Regions from separate parts of the Arthrobacter sp. P4_F10 genome, predicted to be linked through region 1. Evidence: riboswitches for the same ligand, from Rfam matches in the RefSeq annotation. Region 1 holds a riboswitch; each other region holds the start of a gene.
What was found. Region 1 has a riboswitch for S-adenosylmethionine ahead of AC1DR1_RS12050 (bifunctional o-acetylhomoserine/o-acetylserine sulfhydrylase). Riboswitches for the same ligand answer to the same signal wherever they lie in the genome.
Positions count from the first base shown of each region.

Region 2: linked by a shared signal. The riboswitch ahead of AC1DR1_RS04190 (aminotransferase class V-fold PLP-dependent enzyme) and the one ahead of AC1DR1_RS12050 (bifunctional o-acetylhomoserine/o-acetylserine sulfhydrylase) in region 1 are both predicted to bind S-adenosylmethionine.
Region 3: linked by a shared signal. The riboswitch ahead of AC1DR1_RS14940 (DUF1737 domain-containing protein) and the one ahead of AC1DR1_RS12050 (bifunctional o-acetylhomoserine/o-acetylserine sulfhydrylase) in region 1 are both predicted to bind S-adenosylmethionine.

Region 1 is NZ_JBFUJJ010000009.1:121,690-128,370, forward strand. Features, by position in the region: gene AC1DR1_RS12030 (amidohydrolase family protein) at 1-1,059, shown strand, start outside; gene AC1DR1_RS12035 (histidine phosphatase family protein) at 1,107-1,787, opposite strand; gene AC1DR1_RS12040 (CPBP family intramembrane glutamic endopeptidase) at 1,887-2,654, shown strand; gene AC1DR1_RS12045 (VOC family protein) at 2,752-3,390, opposite strand; SAM riboswitch class IV at 3,560-3,675, shown strand; gene AC1DR1_RS12050 (bifunctional o-acetylhomoserine/o-acetylserine sulfhydrylase) at 3,738-5,054, shown strand; SAM riboswitch class IV at 5,170-5,285, shown strand; gene metX (homoserine O-acetyltransferase MetX) at 5,297-6,436, shown strand; gene AC1DR1_RS12060 (MFS transporter) at 6,603-6,681, shown strand, end outside.
Region 2 is NZ_JBFUJJ010000002.1:275,843-282,523, forward strand. Features, by position in the region: gene rsgA (ribosome small subunit-dependent GTPase A) at 1-1,055, shown strand, start outside; gene hisN (histidinol-phosphatase) at 1,134-1,946, shown strand; gene AC1DR1_RS04185 (glutamyl-tRNA reductase) at 2,050-3,429, shown strand; SAM riboswitch class IV at 3,506-3,619, shown strand; gene AC1DR1_RS04190 (aminotransferase class V-fold PLP-dependent enzyme) at 3,654-5,072, shown strand; gene AC1DR1_RS04195 (class I SAM-dependent methyltransferase) at 5,226-6,002, shown strand; gene AC1DR1_RS04200 (Nramp family divalent metal transporter) at 6,135-6,681, shown strand, end outside.
Region 3 is NZ_JBFUJJ010000014.1:73,850-80,530, reverse strand. Features, by position in the region: gene cls (cardiolipin synthase) at 1-365, opposite strand, end outside; gene AC1DR1_RS14950 (aminodeoxychorismate lyase) at 459-1,427, shown strand; gene AC1DR1_RS14945 (ATP-grasp domain-containing protein) at 1,591-2,547, opposite strand; SAM riboswitch class IV at 2,901-3,014, shown strand; gene AC1DR1_RS14940 (DUF1737 domain-containing protein) at 3,027-3,356, shown strand; gene AC1DR1_RS14935 (rhodanese-like domain-containing protein) at 3,353-3,772, shown strand; gene AC1DR1_RS14930 (O-succinylhomoserine sulfhydrylase) at 3,772-4,980, shown strand; gene AC1DR1_RS14925 (DUF305 domain-containing protein) at 5,096-5,704, opposite strand; gene AC1DR1_RS14920 (hypothetical protein) at 5,951-6,247, shown strand; gene AC1DR1_RS14915 (multicopper oxidase family protein) at 6,468-6,681, opposite strand, start outside.

The DNA.
Region 1 (6,681 bases):
CCGGGCTGGGTCGATTCGCACACGCACCTGATCTTCGCAGGGGACCGCACGGCCGAGTTCGAGGCCCGGATGGCGGGGGAGAGCTACAGCGCCGGCGGGATCGCCGTGACCACCGGTGCCACCCGGAGCACGAGCGACTTCGACCTCACCCGGCTGGCGATGGGCCGCGTCGCGGAGGCCGTGTCACAGGGCACCACCTACCTGGAGACCAAAACAGGCTACGGCCTGGACCTCGAGAACGAGGCCCGCAGCGCCCGCATCGCCTCTACCGTGGCGGACGAGGTGACCTACCTTGGGGCGCACCTCGTGCCCGCCGGGATGGACGCAGAGGACTACACCGAGCTGGTCTGCGGGCCGATGCTCACCGCGGTCCGGCCCTACGTCCGCTGGGCCGACGTCTTCTGCGAGCAGGGCGCCTTCAACGAGGACCAGTCCCGCCGGGTGCTCCTGGCCTGCAAGGCGGCCGGGCTGGGGCTGCGGGTCCACGGCAACCAGCTCGGGGAGGGTCCCGGCGTCCGGCTGGCCGTGGAAGTCGGTGCCGCGAGCGTGGACCACGTGAACTACCTTTCTGCTGCGGACGTCGACGCGCTCGCCGCCAGCTGGTCCGGCTGGGACGGCGGCGGCAACGGCACGCCTGGAGCCGGGCAGCGCGGCACGGTGGCCACCTGCCTTCCGGCCTGCGATCTTTCCACCCGGCAGCCGCTGGCCCCCGGCCGGGAGCTGCTCGACGCGGGCGTGCAGCTGGCGCTGGCGTCCAACTGCAACCCCGGCACGTCCTACACGAGCTCCATGGCCTTCTGCGTCACCACCGCCGTGCTGCAGATGCGCCTCAGCGTCCATGAGGCGGTGCGCGCCGCGACCTACGGCGGCGCCCTGGCCCTGGGCCGGGAGTCCGGGAAGGACGTCGACGGCGAACGCGCGGTGGGCTCGATCGCCGTCGGACACCGCGCGGACCTGCACCTGCTCAACGCGCCTTCCGCCACGCACCTGGCCTACCGGCCCGGCATCCCCCTGACGCACGCGGTGTGGCGGGCCGGCGCAGCGCAGCCGGTCCGTTAGCCAGGCCGTCCGTTAGCCAGGCGGCTCTCTGATCCGGCTCGAGCCGGTTAGAACACCATGGGCGGAGCGTCGAGGACGGTCTCGTCCACGCGCCTCTTCTCCCACTGCGTGAACGGCTTGTCGAGCTCGTACTTGCCGCGCGAGGTGCGCAGCAGGGTGCGGACCTCGGCGTTTTCCGGGTTGTTCAAGGACTCGAAATATTCCACCGACCAGTGGAACCAGCGCATGCAGAACAGCCGCATGGTCAGCCCGTGCGTCACGAACAGCGCGTTCGGGGCATAGCTGGGCTTCGACCAGTGCCGGTGAAGGGTTTCCATGAAGGAGGAAATCCTGTCGTATACATCCGAACCGGACTCGCCCTCGCGGAAGCGGTAGAAGAAGTGCCCGTAGGCGTTGCGGAGCTCCTTCTGGTCCTCGATGTCGCCGGCGATCTGAAAGTTGGCCCAGTCCTGTTCGCGCAGGCGCGGTTCCTCGATCACCCGCTCCACGAGGGGACCGAGGTTGAGCGCCTCGAGGGTCTGGTAGGCGCGCAGGTACGGGGAGACGTAGACGCACACCGGACGGCCGCCCAGCTGGCGCCGGACCTCCTCCCCGGCCGCGGTGGCCTGCTCCAGGCCCAGGGGTGTCAACGGGATCCGGTAGTCCGGAACACGGTTGTAGATCGAGGTATCGGCATTGGCGGCAGACTGGCCGTGCCGGATCATGATGATTTTCCGGGGCGCACTCATAATCCCCAAGCATAGGGCTCCCAAAAGCCGGTGGCACCGGCGCGGCCGGCACCACGCGGGCACCAGCAAACAATCGGCAACTGCAGGCAAGATAGGAACATGTTGGTTCCCTCCCGCCGTCGGCTGCGGTTCGAAATGTTGATTGTCCTGGGCCTGTCGCTGGGGCAGTCCGCGGTCTACTCCCTGGTGCAGTTGCTGGACAAGATGACCACGGCGCCACTGGCCCAAGGGACGTCCACGCTGAACCGTTCGCAGAGCCCGCGCGAATACTTCGACCTCACCTACCAGATGCTGGACATCTTCTTCGCGCTGGTCCCGGTGGCCCTGGTGATCTACTTCCTCACCGAACACTGGCCGGCCGGAGAGCGCGGAACCTCGGCGTTCCGAAAGATCGGCTTCGACTTCGCCCGGCCCGGCAAGGACCTCCTGCAGGGGCTGGGGCTCGCCGCGCTCATCGGCATTCCGTCCCTGGGACTCTACGCTGCCGGCCGGGCGCTGGGGATCACGACGTCGATCATCCCCAGCGCGCTGGATCCGTACTGGTGGACGGTGCCGGTACTGGTCCTGTCCGCGATCCGGCACGGGATCGTGGAGGAAGTGATTGTGGTGGGCTACCTGCTGGACCGGCTCGGGAAACTGGGCTGGGGCATGCCGGCGGCCATCGCCGCCAGCGCCCTGCTCCGCGGCAGCTACCACCTGTACCAGGGGTTCGGGCCGTTCATCGGCAACGCGATAATGGGCGTCGTCTTCGCGCTGGTCTACACGCGGACCAAACGGGTGATGCCGCTCGTGATCGCCCACGCCATCCTGGACACCGTGGCGTTCGTGGGATTCAGCCTGTTCGGCAAGGCCGTGGGCCTGGGCTGAGTACCTGGCCGGCCTTTAAATGATCTCGGCCGCCATCTCCTAGGTGACATCGTTGGCACCTAAGAGATGGCGGCCGAAGCGTGGGGCAGGTGGAGCGTTAGATCGTGACCGCTCCGGAGGCGGTCTCGAAGGTGACAGAGAGGATGCCCGGAGTACCGTGCGGCGCGATCCAGTTCACGGCAACGTCTTCCAGCGGCTTTTCAACCGGCTCGCCCAGCCATTCCGTCACGCGCGCTGCCGAACCGGCAATGGTCAGTGCGGACATCTTGACTTCGCTCGCGTAGGCGTTGGACGGGTGCAGCTCCGGGTCGCCCTCCCATTTGAGCATGTAGGGCACCTGGGGGTCGGCGATGAGCCCCAGGATGCCGATCTGCTTCCAGACCAGTTCGCGGCCGTCCGGAAACTTCCGGTTGCCGTTGACGGCCGCGCGGCCCAGCCGCTCCTCGAACGGGGCGAGATCGTCAACCTCGACGCACCAGCCCATCCAGCCGCCGCCCGCTTCCGAGCGTGCCCGGACTGCCTGGCCGAACGGGGCCTTGTCCGATGCCGGGTGGTTCAGGACCTCCACGACTTCCAGGTACTTGTGTCCCGCGAGCGGGATAATCATGTTGCGTGTCCCGAAACGGGGGTGCACTCCACCCTTCACGGCTTCAACGCCGAGGGCAGACGCAATACGTTCAGTGGTGGCTGCCAAGCCATCGTGTTCACAGGCGTAAGAGACGTGATCCATGCGCATGCCATCATCTTGGCACTTTGTGATGGACCTCTCAGCTTAGGTTCCCCTAACCGTCATGGGATGTCCGACGGCGGCAGGCTCGGTGTCCCGGGAGGCGCCGCCACGGCAACCGTCTTCATCTTCGTCACAAAGCTTCCAGGGCTCCGCCGCCATTCCTACACTGAAGCCAGGTCATGAGTGCCAGCGCACAGCCCCGGCTTGCTGGCCGGCAACCCTCGTATCGCGGTGGGGTGCCCCGGGTGAGGACCTGGCCGTCCGGCGCCCGCCGGAGGGCAAGCGCGGCGCCTGTGCCGGTCCGGGCCCAAAGCCCTGGCCGGTGCTGTGCCCGGTCCCTTTGAGGAGCATCAATGTCCAACGCCTGGTCCTTCGAAACCCGCCAGATCCACGCCGGCCAGGAGCCGGACAGCGCCACCGGTGCGCGGTCCCTGCCCATCTACCAGACGACGTCGTTCGTGTTCCCCAGCGCCGAAAGCGCCGCCAACCGCTTCGCACTCGCCGAACTCGCCCCCATCTACACCCGGATCGGCAACCCCACCCAGGACGCCGTCGAGCAGCGCGTGGCCAGCCTGGAAGGCGGCCTCGCGGCCCTGCTGCTCAGCTCCGGCCAGGCCGCGGAGACCTTCGCGATCCTCAACGTCGCCGAGGCCGGGGACCATGTGGTGGCCAGCCCCAGCCTCTACGGCGGAACCTACAACCTGCTCGCCCACACGCTGAAGAAATTCGGCATCTCCGTGACCTTCGTGGAGGACCCGGACAACCTGGACCAGTGGCGGGACGCCGTCCGGCCCAACACCAAGCTGTTCTTCGGCGAAGTGGTCTCCAACCCCCGCCAGGACGTCCTGGACATCGAGGGCATCTCCGATGTGGCGCACGAGGCCGGGGTGCCGCTGATCGTCGACAACACGCTCTCCACCCCGTACCTGATCCGGCCCATCGAGTGGGGCGCGGACATCGTGGTCCACTCCGCCACCAAGTACCTCGGCGGCCATGGCGCCGCGATCGCCGGCGTGATCGTGGACTCCGGCAACTTCGACTTCGGCAAGGACCCGGAGCGGTTCCCCGGTTTCAACACCCCGGACCCTACCTACAACGGCCTGGTCTACGCCCGCGATCTCGGTGCGGAGGGGGCGCTGGGCGCGAACCTTTCCTACATCCTCAAGGCCCGCGTCCAGCTCCTGCGCGACCTCGGCTCCGCCGTGTCCCCGTTCAACGCCTTCCTCATCGCCCAGGGCATCGAAACGCTGAGCCTGCGCGTCGAACGCCACGTAGCCAACGCCACCAAGGTGGCGCACTGGCTGGAGGCAAGGGACGACGTCGAATCGGTCGCCTACGCCGGGCTGCCGTCCAGCCCCTGGTACGAGCGAGGCCGCAAGTACGGGCCCAAGGGGACCGGCGCCGTCGTGGCGTTCAACATCGCCGGGGGAGCCGAGGCCGGCAAGCGGTTCGTCGATGCGCTCGAACTGCACTCGCACGTCGCGAACATCGGCGATGTCCGTTCCCTGGTGATCCACCCGGCGTCGACCACCCACAGCCAGCTCTCGCCCGAGCAGCAGGCGATCGCCGGCGTCAATCAGGGGCTGGTGCGGCTTTCGGTGGGCCTGGAACACATCGACGACATCCTCGCGGACCTCGACGCCGGATTCCGCGCGGCCAAGGGCGCCTAGGCACGCAGGGCGGCCGACGGCCGGTGTCCCCTCGACGGGACGGCCGGCCGCCGGGCTGTCACATGGAAGTCACAATCTTCGTGATTTCCGCCCCCTGTTTCGTAGACTCGTACCAGGTCATGAGTGCCAGTGACAGCCCCGGCTTGCTGGCCGGCAACCCTCCTTTTGCGGCGGGGTGCCCCGGGTGAAGACCTGGCCTGCCGGTCAGCTGACGGCAGGCAAGCGCGAAGATAGGTCCTCACATGACGATTGCCGTCACCCGCACGGGTGCTCCCGAAACCAAGCCATCCCGCAACCCGGACGGGACCGTCCAGTACGTCCGGATCGGCGACCTGCAGCTCGAATCAGGGATTCCGCTGCCGGATGTGGTCCTCGCCTACGAGACGTGGGGGACCCTGAACGCGGACGCCTCCAACGCCGTCCTCATAGAACACGCCCTGACCGGCGACACGCACGTGACCCGCGGCGACAGCGAGGAACCCGGCTGGTGGGAACAGCTCGCCGGACCCGGGGCTCCCGTGGACACGGACAAGTACTTCGTCGTTTCAATCAACATCCTGGGCGGCTGCCACGGTTCCACGGGACCCTCCACCCCGGCCCCCGACGGGCGCCCCTGGGGATCGCGGTTCCCGCTCGTCACCCTGCGGGACACCGCCGCCGCCGAGGCGCGGCTGGCCGACGCCCTGGGCATCGGCACCTGGTATGCCGTGCTGGGCGGCTCACTCGGCGGCGCGCGCGCACTCGAATGGGCCGTCACGTTCCCCGGCCGGGTCCGGCGCTGCGCCGTGATTTCCGTCGGCGCCAGCAGCACGGCCGAACAGATTGCCTTCGCGCAGGCCCAGACCCTGGCCATCCGCCAGGACCCCCATTTCAACGGCGGAAATTACTACGGCGGCCCGGAACCCGAAGCAGGTCTCGCCCTCGCCCGCCGCATCGCGCACATCACCTACCGCTCGGCGGCCGAACTGGACGGCCGGTTTGGCCGGAACGCCCAGGAGTCCGAGGCGACCCTGGAAGCCGGGTCGCTGGCCGGACGCGGGCGCTTCCAGGTGGAAAGCTACCTGGACCACCAGGGCAGCAAACTGGTCCGGCGCTTTGACGCGAACAGCTACATCGCCATCACCGAAGCCCTCATGAGCCACGATGTCTGCCGGGGGCGCGGAAGCCTCGGGGAGGCCCTTGCTCCGGCCACCGCAGAGTTCCTGGTGGCGGCCGTGGACTCGGACCGCCTGTATTTCCCGGCCCAGTCCCGTCAACTGGCCGAGGCCTTGCCGGGCGGCCCGGAACTGCACATCATTGAAGCGCCGATCGGCCACGACGGCTTCCTGACCGAAATCGGCCAGCTCAGCGCCCAGCTGCGGGAGGCCTTCTTCGGCCACTAGACCACATCGGTTGTGCATTTTTGCAGACGCGCTCTGCACTAATGGCCGTTGATGCTCAGGGCGGGAGCGTCCATACTCATGGGGAATGACGCCATGTGCCCTACATCACGGGCGTCCTCAGCCCAATGGTCCACAGGGTGTCGACGGAGACACCGAAGGAGTCACGATGAGTACGGAAAACGCCGCGAGGCGCGCTGAAGAAACGGACGTCAAATCGTCCGGCCTGAAGAAGGTAGTCACGGCCT
Region 2 (6,681 bases), on a different contig from region 1:
GCACCCGGCCCCGCACCAAGGACCGGCCCAGTTACGACGACGCCGTCACCGGACGCATCATCACCGTTGACCGCGGCCGCTACACCGCCGTCGTCGGCGAAGGAACTCCCGACGAACGCAAGATCATCGCGGCACGGGCCCGGGAGCTGCGCCGCAACCCCGTGGTCGCCGGCGACTTCGTCTCCCTCGTCGGGGACGTCACCGGCGAGCCCGACACCCTCGCGCGGCTGGTCAAGATCCAGGACCGCAAGACGCTCCTGCGCCGCAGCGCCGATGACACGGACCCGATCGAACGCGCCGTCGTGGCCAACGCCGACCAGCTGGTTGTGGTGGTCGCCGCCGCCAATCCCGAGCCGCGGACCGGGTTCATTGACCGTGCACTGGTGGCCGCGTACGACGCCGGCATCGAGCCGCTGCTGCTCGTCACCAAGGCCGACGTCAAGGATCCCGCCGAGCTGCTCTCCAATTACCAGCACCTCGATTTCCCCGTCATCATCTCCAAGACCGCGGACTCCGCCGCATCCGGCATCGACGCCCGTTCCGACGACGGGCTTTCCGCCCGGCTCGACAAGGACGCGGTGTCCCAGCTGCGCGACTACCTCGACGGCAAGGTCACCGTGATGCTGGGCCATTCCGGCGTCGGCAAGTCCACCATGGTCAACGCCCTGACCGGGGCCGAGCGGGCCACGGGAGGCGTCAACGCGGTCACCGGCCGCGGCCGCCACACGTCCTCCTCCGCCCTGGCGCTCAAAGTCAACGATGCGCCGGCCGGCAGCTGGATCATCGACACCCCAGGCATCCGGTCCTTCGGGCTGGCCCATGTGGATCCGGACCGGATCCTCCGCTCCTTCCCGGACCTGGAACCGGGCACCGACGACTGCGAACGCGGCTGCAAACACGACTCCACCGCCGTCAATTGCGGCGTCGACAAGTGGGTTGCGGCCGGGCACGCGGGGCCCTCCGGACCCGCCAGGCTCGCGTCCCTGCGCCGGCTGCTGGGCACGGATCCGCGGCTGGAAGCGCAGGAAACCAAGGAACTGGGCACCGTTTCCTAAGCCCGCCCGGCAACAGGGCCTGCGGCGCCGTGCCGCGGCCTCCCGCCCGGCGGCCCGGTTTGACGGTAGTTTGGAACCATGAGCCAACCCGCTTCGAGCTACAACGATGACCTGCGCCTTGCCCATGTACTGGCAGATTCGGTCGATTCCCAGACCATGAGCCGCTTTAAGGCGCTCGACCTTCGGATCGAGACGAAGCCGGACCTCACGCCCGTGACCGATGCCGACAAGTCCGCCGAAGAGGCCATCCGCGGCCAGCTCTCCCGGTCCCGTCCGCGCGACGCGGTCCTGGGCGAAGAATTCGGCAGCTCGGGCCACGGCTCCCGCCGCTGGATCATTGACCCGATCGATGGCACCAAGAACTTTGTCCGCGGCGTCCCGGTCTGGGCCACCCTGATCGCCCTCGTCGATGAGGGCGAGCCGGTGGTCGGCGTCGTCAGCGCACCGGCACTGGGCAAGCGCTGGTGGGCCGCCAAGGGTGCGGGCGCCTACACGGGCCGCTCGCTCGCCGCCGCCACACGGCTGAAAGTATCCAACGTCTCCAAGCTCGAGGACGCCTCGCTGTCCTACTCCAGCCTTGGCGGCTGGAAGGAACGCGGGAACCTGGACGAGTTCCTGGGCCTCACCGAGGAAGTGTGGCGTACCCGCGCCTACGGTGACTTCTGGTCGTACTGCCTCGTGGCCGAGGGGGCTGTGGACATCGCCTGCGAACCCGAGCTGAACCTCTACGACATGGCCGCGCTGGTGCCGATCGTGACCGAGGCCGGCGGCCGCTTCACCTCGCTCGAGGGCGAGGACGGCCCCTTCGGCGGCAACGCCCTCGCCACCAATTCGATCCTCCACTCGGAAGTCCTCAAGCGGCTCAACCCCGGACTCGACGACCTCCTCTAGGCCCCACCCCTCAAGGATTCCCAAGGGCCCCTGTACGACGCTGTCCCCAACCTTCGCTGCCGGTCACGGCGTGGAGTGGGCATCGAGTGGCAGGAGGGCGGCCATGTCTGGATCGGTTCACGCCGCGGATCCCGAAACCTTCGACCCCGACGTCGGACCGGTTCTGCTGGTTCTCGTGGCGAAGTACCGGGACCTGGACATTGAGTCGGCCACCCGGCTCCAGGCCGTTTCCTCGGAGCTGGGCCAGAATCTGCTCGCCTGCAGTTCCGCCGTGTCCGGGTCCGTGGTCGTGTCCACATGCAGCCGCTTGGAAATCTACGGCGAGGTGGCGTCCAGGGAGCATATAGATGCCGTCTGCTCCGAGGCCCTGGGCTCTGTCCGCCTCTGCACGCGCCTCCCTGTGGCCCAGCTCGCGTCCCTGTTCGAGCACTCCTCTGGAGCGTCGGCCGCGGAGCATCTCTTCGGCGTTGCGGCCGGCCTGGACTCCGTCGTGGTCGGTGAGCGTCAAGTCGCCGGCCAGGTCCGCCGCGCGCTCGCTGCAGCACAGGCAGCAGGCACCGCGAGCGGGCTTTTAGTCCGGCTGTTTCAGGAGGCGTCCCGCACGGGCAAGGAGGTGGGGGCGCGGACCGCGCTCAGCAGCGCCAGCAGGTCCATAGCCTATGTGGCCCTTGAACTGGCGGCCGCCGGAGCAGCGCACCCATCCCTGGCTGATGCGTCCGTCGTCCTCTTCGGCACCGGTTCCTATGCCGTTTGCGTCGCGGAAATCCTCAGGAACAGTCGATGCCCCACCATTTCCGTCTTCTCCCAATCCGGCCGCGCGGAGGCGTTTGTGGCGAGCAGGGGCGGTACGGCGCTGACGGCACGGGAGCTGCCTGCCGCTGTTGCCCGGGCAGACATCATCATTGGCTGCAGCGGCACGGAGACCCGCATAGGTGCCGCCCAACTGGCCGGTTGGAGGGATGACACAGGCCGTGCCCTCATTGTCATCGATCTCGCACCCAGCCATGACTTCGACCCCCGGGTGGCGGATCTGCCGGGCGTTGAACTGATCACCCTGGATTCAGTGCGTTTCGCGGCTCCCCCGGCGGACGCCGAGGCGCTCCGCCTCGCCGGCGTCCTGGTCCGGCAAGCGGCGCTTCGCTTCGAAAAACAAGAAGGACTGCGCGTAGTCGACGCCGCCATTGTGGCCCTGCGCGGCCACGTCCACCAGGTCCTCGAGGCTGAAATGGCGCGCGTCATGAAGGAATACGGGTGCGGCGCCCAGGCTGAGGATGTGAACCTCGCGATGCGTCGAATTGTCCGCCGACTGCTTCACATCCCAACGGTCCGCGCCCGGGAATTGGCCTCGGACGGCCGCCAGTATGAGTACGCTGCCGCGCTGGAAGCCCTGTTCGGCCTCAGCATTCAGCTCACCGGCGCCCGGAACCCCGGGGCATACAATCTTGCCTTGGAAGGTGTCCCGGCCGCGCCGGCGGCTTCGTAGCCGTGTCCGTAATAATCCGCTTCACAATCGCTGGCCGTCTTTTCCCCGGCTGCGCGGATGTCCTACGCTCGATGCAGGTCACGAGTGCCAGCGCTAAACCCCGGTTTGCTGGCCGGCAACCCTCCAGACGCGGTGGGGTGCCCCGGGTGACGACCTGGCCGGTCCGGAACGGACCCGGCAAGCGCGGATTCCCATGATGTGGGGTCCTGGTCGAGTGAGGTCCCATGACAACTGCCATTTTTCCCGCAGCCCCCGAATTCCACGCCGCTGCGGCCCGCCCGCTGGCCGCCGTCACCGGCGCCGAAATCCAGGCCCCGCTGATCACCGGCGGCCACGCCCGCTACGCCAACCTCGACTACGGCGCCTCCGCCCCGGCACTGTCCGTCGTCTCGGCCTACCTGAACGAAATCCTGCCGTACTACGCGAGCGTGCACCGCGGCGCCGGCTACGCTTCGCAGATCAGCACGTCCGTCTACGAGAACGCCCGGGACATCGTGCGGGACTTCGTGGGCGGCCGGCCGGATGATTCGGTAATCTTCACCCGCAACACCACCGATTCCCTGAACCTGCTGGCCGGCTGCCTGCCGCTCCGCGACGGACGGCCGGTGGGCGAGGTCCTCTACCTCGACATCGAGCACCACGCCAACCTCCTGCCCTGGCAGAACGTCCCGCACCGCAGCGTCGTGGCCGCCCCCACCCTCGCGGCCACTGTGGACCGCCTGCGGGACGAGCTCGCCCGCGGCGGCGTGAGTCTGCTGGCCGTCACCGGCGCTTCCAATGTCACCGGGGAGATCCTGCCGATCCGGACTCTTGCCACACTGGCGCACGAGTACGGCGCCAGGATCGTCGTCGACGCCGCGCAGCTGGCCCCGCACCGGCGGATCGACATCGCCGCGGACGACGTCGACTACCTCGCCTTCTCGGGGCACAAGCTTTACGCCCCGTTCGGCGCCGGCGTGCTGGTGGGGCGGACGGACTGGCTCGACGCCGGCACCCCGCACCTGGCCGGCGGCGGCGCGGTCCGGGACGCCCGGCTCGACTCCGTCAGCTGGACCACCGGACCCGCCCGGCACGAGGGCGGCTCGCCGAACGTCCTCGGCGCGGCCGCCCTGGCCCGCGCCACCCAAGTGATCGCGGCCCTGGACCCGGAGCAGTGGCAGGCCCACGAGGACGCCATCCGGTCCTTCCTCGTCGAGGGTCTGCACGGCATTGACGGCGTGACCGTTCACCGGATCTTTGCCGATTCGACTCCCGCTTCTTCCCCCGGAGTCGATCTGCCGGGCACCGGCACCATCGGCGTCGTGAACTTTTCGGTGGAAGGCTACGACGCCGGGCTGGTGGCCGCCTACCTGTCGGCCGAACACGGCATTGGCCTGCGCGACGGCCGCTTCTGCGCCCACCCGCTGCTCAAGCGGCTCGGCCTGCCTGCAGGCTCCCTGCGCGCCAGCTTCGGCCTCGGCTCACGGCTGGAGGACGCCGAGCGCCTGTTGGCCGGCCTGCAGCAGCTGCGGCAAACGGGACTCGGCTGGGACTACGTGGTGGACGCCGGCCGCTGGGTGCCGGCCAACGATACCCGCAGCTACCCTCACTGGGCGCCGAACACCCCGGGCACCGCTGGTGCCGCGCCGTGCACGGAGGACTAGGCACGGCGGACTAAGCAGGCGTACTAACCCGAGGCAGGATCAGGACCCCAGCGCCGGTGCGGTAAATTCGAAAGGTATCTGAAACCAGCAGGACCTTCCCGAAGGAGATCGCACGTGGCAAGCGGCGGACCCCAACTGCACAGTAGCTCCAAACTGCACAGTGGTTCCAAACTGCACAGTGGCCCCAAACTGCACAGTGAACGTCGCCAGGAACTCGGACAAAGCTTCCAGGACGGCGGGGAGCACTATGAACGCGTCCGCCCTAGCTATCCGCAGGAGTCGGCCGACTGGCTGATTCCGGCGGGGGCCAAGGACGCCGCGGACATTGGCGCCGGCACCGGAAAGTTCACGGCGCTTCTGGCAGAACGTGGACTGCGCACGGTGGCTGTTGACCCCTCAGCGGACATGCTCGAGCAGTTGCGCCGGACCCTGCCCGGTGTCACCGCCATCGAGAGCAGTGCCGAGAAGACGGGCCTGGAGCCAGAGACGTTCGATCTCGTCACGGTCGCCCAGGCATGGCACTGGTGCGACCCTCGCCTGGCCAGCGCCGAGATTGCCCGGATCCTGCGGCCGCACGGCGTGCTGGGCCTGATCTGGAACCAACTGGACACCGCTGTGCCCTGGGTGCACCGGCTCTCACGCATCATGCACGCCGGGGACGTCCTCAAGCCACACTTCCGCCCGCCGGTGGGCCCCGAGTTCACCGGAGTGGAGAGCCACCTGACCCGGTGGGAGGATTCCGTCACCACGGAGGACATCCAGGAGCTGACCAAGTCCCGCAGCTACTACCTCGCGGCATCGGAGTCCACCCGGGCCAAAGTCATGGCCAACCTCGACTGGTACCTGCACGAGCACCTGGGCCACGCCCCCGGCGACGTGCTCCGGTTGCCTTACCTGACCCAGACGTGGCGGGCCTTCCGGATTGCGTGAGGCCATCGCCGGGGCTTATCGTTTCGGTATACCTAATAATTACTTGTAGTCGCACAAAACTTTGACACTGGCTGCTATTCCGGCCAGCCAATCATCGCGTCAACGTGGACGCGCCAAATCACAGGAGCGGCAGTGCTGGATGTAAAGGGCCACGAGCAACCGCCCCAGGGCGCACAGACCTACAAGCATCCGGGTGCCCGCAGGGCGCTGATCGGCCTGTTGGGGCCAGCGTTCGTGGCGTCAATCGCGTACGTGGACCCCGGAAACGTGGCCGCCAACCTGACCGCCGGCGCCCAATACGGCTACCTGCTTGTGTGGGTCCTCGTGGCCGCCAACATCATGGCAGTCCTGGTCCAGTACCAGTCCGCCAAGCTCGGGATCGTCACGGGCAAGAGCCTCCCGGAGATTCTCGGCGAGCGGCTCAAGCCCTTCTGGCGGCGCGCCTTCTGGCTGCAGGCCGAAGTCGTGGCCGCCGCCACCGACCTCGCAGAGGTAGTGGGCGGGGCAATCGCCCTGTACTTGCTTTTCGGACTCCCACTCCCCCTCGGCGCCGTGATTGTCGGCGCGGTGTCGATGCTCCTGCTCGCGGTGCAGGCCCGGCAGAAACAGCGGCCCTTCGAATTCATCATCATGTTCCTGCTCGGCATCATCACCATCGGCTTCCTCGCCGGGCTGTTCA
Region 3 (6,681 bases), on a different contig from region 1:
CCGTCCACCATTGGCAGCGAGCCCAGCGTCTTGTTCAGTTCAGCGGCGGAGGCCACCCATTCGGGTCCGTCGTAGCGGCTTTCGACTTCTTCCAGGTCGGACGTCCCGGCCCGGATCCGGGTGTTGACAGCGTCCTGTTGGGCACGGCGCCGGCGGGAGAGCCGGAAGTTGCCAAACAGCAGGAACAGGGCCAGCCCAAGGATGGGCACAATGAAGATGCCCAGCAGCCACGCCATCGCTGTGGTGGGCCGCCGGTTCCCTGGGATGATGCCCAGGACCAGGACGCGGATGGCGAAGTCGATTACCGTCAGGATCAAAACCGCCCAGGACGGTAAAGTTTCCGCCAGCGGAAATGGCCACAGCACAGGCGAACCCCTAAAAGTACAAGCCCGCGGAACAGTTCCGGAACGGGCAACGAGCAAATCCTATCCCGGGACCACCGAGACTAAGCTGGAGCCATGATCTCTGCAGCCCCTGTTCCTGCGCCCGCGACCGTGCTGGTCTTCCTCGACCCGGCGTTCGACGGCGGCCGCGTTGCCGACGCGTCGCAGCCGCAACTGATGGCCACGGACCTGGGCGCCACCCGCGGCGACGGCGTTTTCGAATCCCTCCTGGCTGTGGGCGGCCGGCCCCGCAAGATCCAGGCGCACCTGACCCGGCTGGCCGGCTCTGCCCGGCTGCTGGAGCTGGACATCCCTGCCGAGGACGCGTGGCGGCGGGCAGTGGAAACCGTCCTCCGCGAGTTCCGGGGGAAGGATCCTGCCGCGGCTGCAACAGGCGGCGCGGACGAAGACGAGGTTGTGGTGAAGCTGCTCGTGACCCGCGGGCCGGAGGGCGCCGCCGCCCCCACGTGCTGGGTCCAGGCCTCCGCGCCCGCGGCCGCGGGCCGCCGGCAGCGCGAGACCGGAATCGACGTCATCCTGCTGGACCGTGGCTACGACAGCGAAGTCGGCGAGCGCGCCCCCTGGCTGCTGCTCGGCGCCAAGACCCTCTCCTACGCCGTGAACATGGCGGCGCTGCGCTACGCCCACCGGCACGGCGCCGACGACGTCATCTTCACGTCCGCGGACGGCCGGGTCCTGGAGGGACCGACGTCGACCGTTCTGCTGGCCCACCTGGAAACCGCGGACGACGGCGCCGGTGGCGTCCGCACAACCCGGCGGCTCATCACCCCGCAGCTGGACAGCGGCATTCTGCCGGGGACTTCGCAGGGCGCCCTGTTCACCGCCGCCAAGGCCGCCGGCTGGGAGCTGGGCTACGGCCCGCTGGAGCCGAAGGACCTGCTGGATGCCGACGCGGTCTGGCTGATCTCCAGCATCCGGCTCCTGGCCCCGGTGAACCACATCGACGGCCAGGAAATCGGCACCCCGGAACTGCGACGCCAGCTCACGGCCGAACTCAACGCACTGTTCGCCACCATCGAATAGTGCGGCCAGGCCGGTGCTGCACGGCAGGCGCCGCTGATACTCACCGGTTTTGCGGCCAGGGACCACGGTAACGACGGCGGTTTGTGGGAACACGCCGTCCTCCGGCCTCAAAGGTGGGGAGACTCAGCGACTGCGTGAGCACACCGTTCTGCCGGGCCGCGCTTCACCCCAGGGCGTCCGCGGGAACCGCCGGGCACCGCCGGAACGAGACCGGGTTGAACGCCGGGAGCATGAAGGTGGCCAGCACGGCGTCGAGCATTTCCGGGGCCCAGGTGCTGTTCTCCCCCAGGGTCGCGCAGACGCCCAGTACCACGGGGGTTCCGTCCGCGCGGCGGCGGATCCGGACCTGGACCGGCCCGGTCAGCCCGAGCGTGCGGACGGCGGCCAGGCCCAGCTTCCGCACGTCCCCGGCCTGGCTCGCCGGCACCCTGCGGCTGACTTCGTCGCTGCCGGCGTGTCCATACGGGGTCCTGGTCTTCTCGAGGACCACCGCCACCGGCGCCATCGCGTTGCGTGCCGGAGTGCCGAACACCAGGCACACGTAGTCGGCGCCCGGGATAAACTCCTGGACAAGTTGCCCCGCCGGCATGTTCTTCCAGCTAACCGAGGCCGTTCCGGCCAGCACGTGGACACCATGGGAGCCTTTGAAGACCCGCGGCTTGACCACCACGGGGCCGGTGAGGGAGGCGAGGGATGCCGGCGCGGCGGCGAGGTCGCCCGGAACCGCGAACTGGGGCACCGGAATCCCGGCTGCCTGCAACGCCCAGGTGGTGAACAGCTGGTCGTTGGCGAGGGCCACCGCGGCGGGGTCGCCCACGATGATCCGCACGTCCTGGGCGAATCCGGCACGGGCCGCGGCCAGGACCGGAAGTTCCACAGTCAGGGTCGGAATGATGACGTTGATGGCTTCACGGTCCACCAGCCGGCGCAGGTCCAGGATCATGTCCGGGTCCGTCGCCGGCAGGAGCCTGACCGCGGCCGCGGCGGCGGCATCCTCCGCCTGGCGGGAGTCGGCGCGGGCGTCGGAGCCGAGATACGGGAGTCCGCGGGCTTCGAGCTGGGCCGCGACGGTCCGGCCGGCGGCGCTTGCTATCCCGGTAACCAGTATGCGCGGGCCCACAATTGCTCCATTCCGCCGTCACCGGCCGGGCCATGGCTGTGGCTCCGACGGTTCCGGGCACTGATTCACAGACAACTTGACAGACAACTTGTTTTGATGGACAGACGGCTCGATTCACGGACAGCCCGGTTAACCTGAGAATCCGGCCGACACGTCGGCCATGCCCTCCAGTAGACGGCGAATCGTCCGCGCACACACGAGTGGGCTGTACCCGAAATTGGAGCCCGCCACTACTCGGCCGGGCCCCGCCCCACGCTGGGCCCGGCCGGCGCCAGCGCCTGGGCGTGGCCCGGTTACGGAACATGACGACGACGGCGGTGCGGGCCGGCGTCGTAGGTGTTACGTTTTTGGGGAGTAATGAGAACCGGTGCCAAGCCCTGACTGGCCGGTCGGCAACCCTCCTTTTCGCGGCGGGGTGCCTCAGGTGAATACTCGGCAATCGAGAATTCGAGCTGCAAGCGTGAAAGAGGAGATCCGTCGTGCCCCCCACGTCAACACCCGCCGTACCCGAAATACTCAGCACCACAGCACGCAGTGCACCACCTGCCGGCGAGGAAAGACTGGCCTACCGGCTGTTCACCGGCACGGATGACCGCGCCTTTTGTGAGCGCGTGTCCGCCGCCCTGGCCGAGGGCTATGTCCTGCACGGAAGCCCCGCCGCCACCTTCAACGGCAGCACCGTGATCGTGGCGCAGGCGCTGGTCCTGCCGGCCGCGATTGCGAGCGCGGACGCCGCCGTGGCCAATGCAGTCGATGAGCTCGATGCCGACGAGATTGACGCTGTTGGGGCATTCGAGGGCCACGCATGAGCTACGCCGGAGACCTCAGCCCCCATGAGGCGTGGGCCAAGCTGGAGGCGGGAGCCCTCCTGGTGGATGTCCGGACCGAGGGCGAATGGGCCCACATCGGCATCCCGGACACGACGTCCGCGGGCGGAAGGCGGAACGATCCGCTTTTCATCCAGTGGAACCTCGCCGGCGGCGTACCGAACCCGCACTTCGTGGAACAGCTAAGGCGAGAGGCACCGGAGGACTCCGCCGTCGAACTGGTGTTCCTTTGCCGCTCCGGTGTCCGCTCGATCGCCGCCGCGACGGCCGCGACGGCCGCCGGTTACACCTCGTACAACGTTCTTGAGGGCTTCGAAGGCGAGACCGACCGTTTTGGCGACCGCACCGTCAACGGCTGGAAGAACCGCGGCCTGCCCACCAACCTTGGAAAGATCTGATGACTTTCAATCCCGACGCCGCCGGCTGGGCCGCCGACACCCAGGCTGTCCGCGGCGGCCTTGACCGCACCGGCTTCCAGGAAACCACCGAGCCGATCTTCCTCAACTCCGGATTCGTCTACGAGTCCGCGGCCGCCGCCGAGCGTGCCTTCACCGGGGAAGACGAGCGCTTCGTCTACTCCCGCTACGGCAATCCGTCCGTCGCCACCTTCCAGGAGCGGCTCCGGCTGCTCGAGGGAACCGAGGCGTGTTTTGCGACGGCGTCCGGCATGTCCGCCGTCTTCACCGCGCTGGGCGCGCTGTTGGCTGCCGGCGACCGCGTAGTCGCAGCCCGCTCGCTGTTCGGCTCGTGCTTTGTGATCCTCAACGAGATCCTGCCGCGCTGGGGTGTCGAGACGGTCTTCGTGGACGGCCCGGACCTGGAACAATGGCGCTCTGCCCTGTCCGAGCCGGCCACGGCGGTATTCTTCGAGTCGCCCTCGAACCCCATGCAGGAAATCGTGGACATCGCCGCCGTGAGCGAACTGGCGCATGCGGCCGGCGCCACGGTGGTGGTCGACAACGTCTTCGCCACCCCGCTGCTGCAGCGCTGCGGAGAGCTCGGCGCGGACGTGGTGGTCTACTCCGGCACCAAGCACATCGACGGGCAGGGCCGCGTGCTCGGCGGGGCGATCCTGGGCACCAAGGAATTCATCGACGGGCCCGTCAAGCAGCTCATGCGGCACACCGGTCCGGCACTCTCGGCCTTCAATGCCTGGGTGCTCACCAAGGGCCTGGAGACCATGGCCCTGCGCGTCAACCATTCCTCGGCCTCCGCCCTGCGGCTGGCCGAATGGCTCGAGGGACAGCCTGCGGTCAGCTGGGTCAAGTACCCGCTGCTGCCGTCCCACCCGCAGTACCCACTCGCCGTGAAGCAGATGAAGGCCGGCGGGACAGTGCTCACGCTGGAGCTTTCGCCCTCGCCGGGACGCACCGCGAAGCAGGCCGCCTTCGCCCTGCTGGACGCGCTGCGGATCATCGACATCTCCAACAACCTGGGTGATGCCAAGACGCTCATCACGCATCCTGCGACTACGACGCACCGCGCGATGGGCCCGGAAGGCCGTGCGGCGATCGGGCTCAGCGACGGCGTGGTCCGGCTTTCGGTGGGCCTGGAGGACGTGGAGGACCTGATCCGCGACCTCGGCCAGGCGCTCAAGCAGGTCTAGCGCTCAAGCAGGTCTAGCGCTCAAGCAGGTCTGGGCCAACGCAGGTCTGGGCCAACGCGGGCGGGGTGGCCGGGAAGGCCCCGGTCCGAAAACCGGACCGGGGCCGGGACGCAGGCTAGAGGTTTGCCAGCAGGGCCTTCATTTCCTGGATTTCAGCTTCCTGGGAGGTCACGATTGCCTTGCTGAGGATGAGGGCTTCCGGGTTCTTGCCTTGGCTGCTTTCAGTCTTGGCCATCATCACCGCGCCCTCATGGTGGGCGATCATCCGGGTCAGGAACAGCTTGGCCGCATCGGTTCCCTGGGCGGCGTCGAGCTTGGTGAGATCGTCACCGCCCATCATTGCGTCGCCCATGCTGTGGCCGCCGGCCATCTGGGTGGGTTCGTTCCAGGTCTTGAGCCAGACCGTCATCTTTTCGATTTCGGGTGCCTGTGCAGCCTTGATCTTCGTGGCGAGTGCGGTGATCCGGGCGTCCATGCCCTGCTTCTTGAGCATCATGTCGCTCATTTCCACGGCCTGGGCGTGGTGCGGGATCATCTCCTGGGTGAACATGGTGTCTGCCGCGTTGTGGTCCGAGGCGGCGGGGGCCGGGCTGGACGACATGCCCATGCCGCCGCTCATGCCGGGCATGGTGCCGGCGGGTGAACTTCCGGAGTTGCCCGCGCAGCCGGCAAGGGCGATGGCGGCGGCGATGCCAAGGGCAGAAATGGTCAGGGTCTTCTTCATGGGGGTCAAGTCCTTCAATAGCCAAAATGGCGTTGTTGCACGCCTGCGGATGGCACGCCCGCGCCGGGGGAAAAATCCGGCCGGAACGTGTGGGGTAAGGAGGGGCGCCGGGCACCACACGGCAAGGCCCCGTCTTACGTCCGGCTGATGGACAGATCGCCCGGCGAAGGACTTGCGGGCAGATACGAGTAGGTCAGGATCGCGCCGCCGGCGCGCGCGTCCGGGTTGTGGAGCGACGCCGGAGCCATGCCGGGAGGGGGCGCGGCCAGGGAGCCCGCGGCCGCCGACGGCACGCAGGCCGGGTGCATCGACGCAGGATCGGTGCAGCTCGACTGGCACACACACGACGCCGATGGCAGGGCGGCCCTGCCGCTACCTGTCAGCCCGGGACCCGGACTGGTCGCAGGCGGCGGAGCCATCGCGTCATGGGCAGTTGCCCCGGCCCGCGGGGAATGGGCCGCGGGATCGGATGCGAAACTGTGTGCCGTCTGGGAGGACAACCCTGCGGGGTCCGTGGAGGAAGTCACCGCCGTCATGGCATGAGCGCCATGCATACCGGTCATGATGTGCATCCCTAGGAATCCGGCCATGACGGCAAGCAAGCCCACGAGCAGGAATCCGCGGCGAAGCGCGGCTGCGGCATGGTGCATGAACGCTGCGGCCATGGCATTCTCCCTCCGGACAGCAGTGATCGGATGTCGGACAGGCTAAGGCTACATGCCGGGTGTTGGCCGGGCCGTTGCCGGGACACGTGCTGCCGTGCCTAGCGGACCTCGATCACTCCCATCATTCCTTGGTCCTCGTGGTCCAGGATGTGGCAGTGGTACACGGAGCGGCCGGCGAAATCCTTGAAATTGATCCTGACTTTCACCTGTCCATTGGCGGGCACGTTGACGACGTCCCGCCAGAGGGGTGCGTCCTGGGTGGTGCCTCGTGCCTCGATGATCTGCATCGGCCAGACATGCAGATGAAAAGGA